DNA from 2 places in the Streptomyces collinus genome. Region 2 is predicted to be linked to the other one. Evidence: riboswitches for the same ligand, from Rfam matches in the RefSeq annotation. Region 2 holds a riboswitch; the other holds the start of a gene.
What was found. A riboswitch is a leader RNA that binds a small molecule or an ion and turns the genes downstream of it on or off. The one in region 2 is predicted to bind glycine.
Positions count from the first base shown of each region.

Region 1: it holds a riboswitch for glycine, as region 2 does, so the genes downstream of both, gcvP (aminomethyl-transferring glycine dehydrogenase) here and gcvT (glycine cleavage system aminomethyltransferase GcvT) in region 2, are expected to answer to the same signal.

Region 1 covers NZ_CP133771.1:1,362,949-1,365,141, reverse strand. The annotation lists gene RFN52_RS06115 (DNA polymerase IV) at 1-235, shown strand, start outside; gene RFN52_RS06110 (PRC-barrel domain-containing protein) at 154-528, opposite strand; glycine riboswitch at 642-737, shown strand; gene gcvP (aminomethyl-transferring glycine dehydrogenase) at 913-2,193, shown strand, end outside.
Region 2 covers NZ_CP133771.1:6,160,884-6,163,076, reverse strand. The annotation lists gene RFN52_RS28205 (AAA family ATPase) at 1-546, opposite strand, end outside; glycine riboswitch at 769-869, shown strand; glycine riboswitch at 870-986, shown strand; gene gcvT (glycine cleavage system aminomethyltransferase GcvT) at 1,025-2,146, shown strand.

The DNA of each region.
Region 1 (2,193 bases), 4.8 Mb from region 2:
CGGGCGGGTCACCGTACGGTTCGAGACGCCCGACTCGGAGCCCGGGCGCGTGCGGACCTTCCGGGTCGACGACCCGGATCTGGAGGCGGCCGATCCGCTGCCGTTGGTGTTACGAGGGACCGAAGGGGGAGACGAAGCGCCCGGGACGGCGGCTCAGGCCGTCTCGTCGGTGCCCGCCAGCTTGCCGAAGTCGTGGTCCGGGAGCGGGGGCGGGGCGGCGACGTCGAGACCGTAGTGGTGGTAGAGCTGCAGTTCCTGCTCCGGGGAGAGGTGACGGCCGACGCCGAAGTCGGGGGCGTCCTTGATCAGGGCGCGTTCGAAGGGCACGTGCAGGGCGCCCTCGATCAGTTCACTGGGCTCCAGGGGGACGAATGCGTCCCTGCTGAACAGACCGGTCCGTATGGCCGCCCACTCCGGCTCGCCGGTGGCGTCGTCGAGGTAGACCTCGTCGATGGTGCCGATCCTGGTCCCGTTGCGGTCGAACGCCTTGCGGCCGATCAGGTTGCGCGGATCGATATCGGTTCGCACGGGCCCTCCAGCTGGTCGCACCTCATCCGTAAACACTACAAAACGGTACAAGTGGGGATGCGGCCACTCGACGGTTCGTGCGTTGACCTCGCTGGTACGCTGGCAGCGGCTGTTGACCCCGTGCGGGAGAGTCCTCCAGACACCATCGGAGGCGCCGAAGGAGCAAATCCTCCCCGGAATCTCTCAGGCTCACGTACCGCACGGACGAGGTCACTCTGGAAAGCAGGGCGGGTGTCGACGGCGTCCGCTCTCACCGACGGTGAAAGCCGGAGGCCTTCGGGCGATCCGGTGAAGCTCTCAGGTTGAGATGACAGAGGGGGAGGCCGTCCGGGTACCCGTGCCGTGGTGCCCCTCGCAGGTCGTGTCGACCAGGAGGCCTCCGTAATGACCGCCCACCGCATTCCGCTCTCCGAGCTCGAAGAGGCAGTCCCCTTCGAGCAGCGCCACATCGGCCCCGACCACGAGGCCTGCGCCAAGATGCTCGCCCACGTCGGCTACGGGTCGCTCGACGAGCTCACGGCCGCCGCGGTCCCGGCAGTGATCAAGAGCACCGAGGCACTGGACCTCCCGGGCGCCCGCAGCGAGGCCGAGGTGATCGCCGAGCTGCGCTCCCTCGCCGACCGCAACGAGGTCCTCGGCTCCATGATCGGCCTCGGCTACTACGGCACCTTCACGCCGCCCGTCATCATGCGCAACGTCATGGAGAACCCGTCCTGGTACACGGCCTACACGCCGTACCAGCCGGAGATCTCGCAGGGCCGGCTGGAGGCGCTGCTCAACTTCCAGACGATGGTCGCCGAGCTGACCGGTCTGCCGACCTCCGGCGCCTCCCTGCTCGACGAGGGCACCGCGGCCGCCGAGGCCATGGCGCTGTCGCGGCGCCTGGGCAAGAACAAGAAGGGCCTGTTCCTGGTCGACGCGGACACGCTGCCGCAGACCGTCGCCGTGATCCAGACCCGCGCCGAGCCGGCCGGAGTCGAGGTCGTCGTCGCCGACCTGAGCGAGGGCATCCCCGCCGACATCGCCGAGCGCGACATCAACGGCGTGCTGCTCCAGTACCCGGGCGCCTCCGGTGCCGTGCGGGACATCAAGCCGGTCATCGACCGGGCGCACGAGCTCGGGGCGCTCGTCACCGTCGCCGCCGACCTGCTGGCGCTGACGCTGCTGAAGTCGCCCGGTGAGCTCGGGGCGGACATCGCCGTCGGCACGACGCAGCGCTTCGGCGTCCCCATGGGCTTCGGCGGACCGCACGCCGGCTACATGGCAGTCCAGGACAAGATGGCGCGCAGCCTGCCCGGGCGGCTCGTCGGCGTGTCCGTGGACGCCGACGGCAACAAGGCCTACCGGCTGGCGCTGCAGACGCGTGAGCAGCACATCCGCCGTGAGAAGGCCACCAGCAACATCTGCACCGCGCAGGTGCTGCTCGCCGTCATGGCCGGCATGTACGCCGTCTACCACGGTCCGGAGGGCCTGAAGGGCATCGCGCGGCGCACCCACCGGTACGCCACCGTCCTCGCCGCCGGACTCGCGAACGGCGGGGTCGAGGTCGTGCACGGCTCCTACTTCGACACGGTGACCGTGCGCGTCGAGGGCCGGGCCGCCGAGGTCGTGGCCGCCGCCCGTGACAACGGGGTCAACCTGCGCCTCGTCGACGCCGACCGCGTC
Region 2 (2,193 bases):
CGCGCGGTGGCGCAGGAACGCGTAGCGCGAGACGCCGCGGCCCCGGTCGCGCTGGCCGGCCAGGGCCTGCTCGGCGGGGACGTCGAGGAGGAGCAGGTGGAGCGTGCCGCCCCGGCGGCGGGCCTCGCGGGCCAGCCAGCGGCGGACCCAGGCCTGGGTGCCGCAGTCGTGCACGACGACGCCCTCGCCGGTGCGCAGGGCGCGGCGCAGCCCGGCGTAGTGGGCGAGGCGGACGAGCGGGCGGTAGAGCGCGTAGGGCAGGGCGCGCGGCATGCGGCGGGCCCAGCGGTCCCGGGTGTCCTGGGAGTCGATGCGCCGGCCCGGCACGGTGCGCCGCATCAGCGTGGACTTGCCGCTGCCGGGCAGGCCCGTGACCACGACGAGGTCGCGGGGGCCGAACAGCAGCGCGTGCGGGCTGCGGCCGGCGCGGTCGCGCAGGTCACGGACGACCGGTGCCGGCGCCGGGGCGCGGACCGCCCGGGCCGGAACGGCCGGCTGCTCGGGCAGCGCGATGCCCGTCGTCGCGTACGCGGTGGTCCTGTTCACCGTGATCGTCCTCCCCTGGGGCCAGGTACGGAGTCCCATCCCCGCCGAGTGTAAAGAGAAGGTAATGCCGCAGGCCTCTCATTTACGTTCTCGTCCTGCAACAGGGCTGCTACAGGTCGCCGTGTCCGGCGGGCGGGACTCGTGCACTCCCTGTGAAAGGTCCCCCTGCCGCGCCGGAAGGATGCGTGCAATGATGTGCGCGCCAACTGCATACCGGCCGTTTGAATCCGCGCGGGAGAGTCCCCAGCAGCAGCTGTCGCTGGGGCGCCGAAGGAGCAAGTCCCTCCCTTGAATCTCTCAGGCCCCGTTACCGCGCGGGCGAGGCACATCTGAAAAGCGGGCCCTCCCCTGCCCCGGCAGGCCGGCTCCACCCAAGGTGCAAGCCATGGACCAGCGCGGTCATGGCGAACCTCTCAGGTTCCGATGACAGATGGGGAGGAACGACCTCGCCCGTCATTGCCCTGGGAGACGACCGACCGTGAGCAGTACAGGAGAACTCCGTCACACCGCGCTCGATGCCCTGCATCGTTCGCTCGGTGCGACGATGACCGACTTCGCCGGCTGGGACATGCCCCTGCGCTACGGCTCCGAGCGCGACGAGCACATCGCCGTGCGCACGAAGGCCGGCCTCTTCGACCTCTCCCACATGGGTGAGATCACCGTCACCGGCCCGCAGGCCGCCACGCTGCTGGACTTCGCCCTGGTGGGCAACATCGGCGGCGTGAAGCCGGGCCGCGCCCGCTACACCATGATCTGCCGCCCCGACGGCGGCATCCTGGACGACCTGATCGTCTACCGCCTTGGCGAGACCGAGTACATGGTGGTCGCCAACGCCTCCAACGCCCAGGTCGTCCTGGACGCGCTGACCGAGCGCGCCGCCGGCTTCGACGCCGAGGTCCGCGACGACCGGGACGCCTACGCGCTGATCGCCGTCCAGGGACCGGAGTCGCCCGGGATCCTGAAGTCCCTGACCGACGCCGACCTCGACGGCCTGAAGTACTACGCCGGGCTGCCCGGCACCGTCGCGGGCGTCCCGGCCCTGATCGCCCGGACCGGTTACACCGGCGAGGACGGCTTCGAACTGTTCGTGAAGCCCGAGCACGCCGTCGAGCTGTGGCAGGGCCTGACCAAGGCCGGCGAGGGCGTCGGCCTGGTCCCGTGCGGGCTGTCCTGCCGCGACACGCTGCGCCTGGAAGCGGGCATGCCGCTGTACGGGCACGAGCTGTCGACCTCCCTCACGCCCTTCGACGCCGGGCTCGGCCGGGTCGTGAAGTTCGAGAAGGAGGGCGACTTCGTGGGCCGCGAGGCCCTGCGCGAGGCCGCCGCCCGCGCCGAGCAGAACCCGCCGCGCGTGCTGGTCGGGCTGGTCGCCGAGGGCCGCCGGGTGCCGCGCGCCGGGTACGCGGTCGTCGCCGGCGGCGAGGTGATCGGCGAGGTCACCTCCGGAGCCCCCTCCCCCACCCTCGGCAAGCCGATCGCGATGGCGTACGTCGACGCCACGCACGCCACGCCCGGCTCGGCCGGCGTGGGCGTGGACATCCGGGGCAGTCACGAGCCGTACGAGGTCGTGGCGCTGCCGTTCTACAAGCGCCAGAAGTAGACACTGGCCGGAGGGCCGCGCCAGCGGCCGCGGGCCCGTCGTCCCAG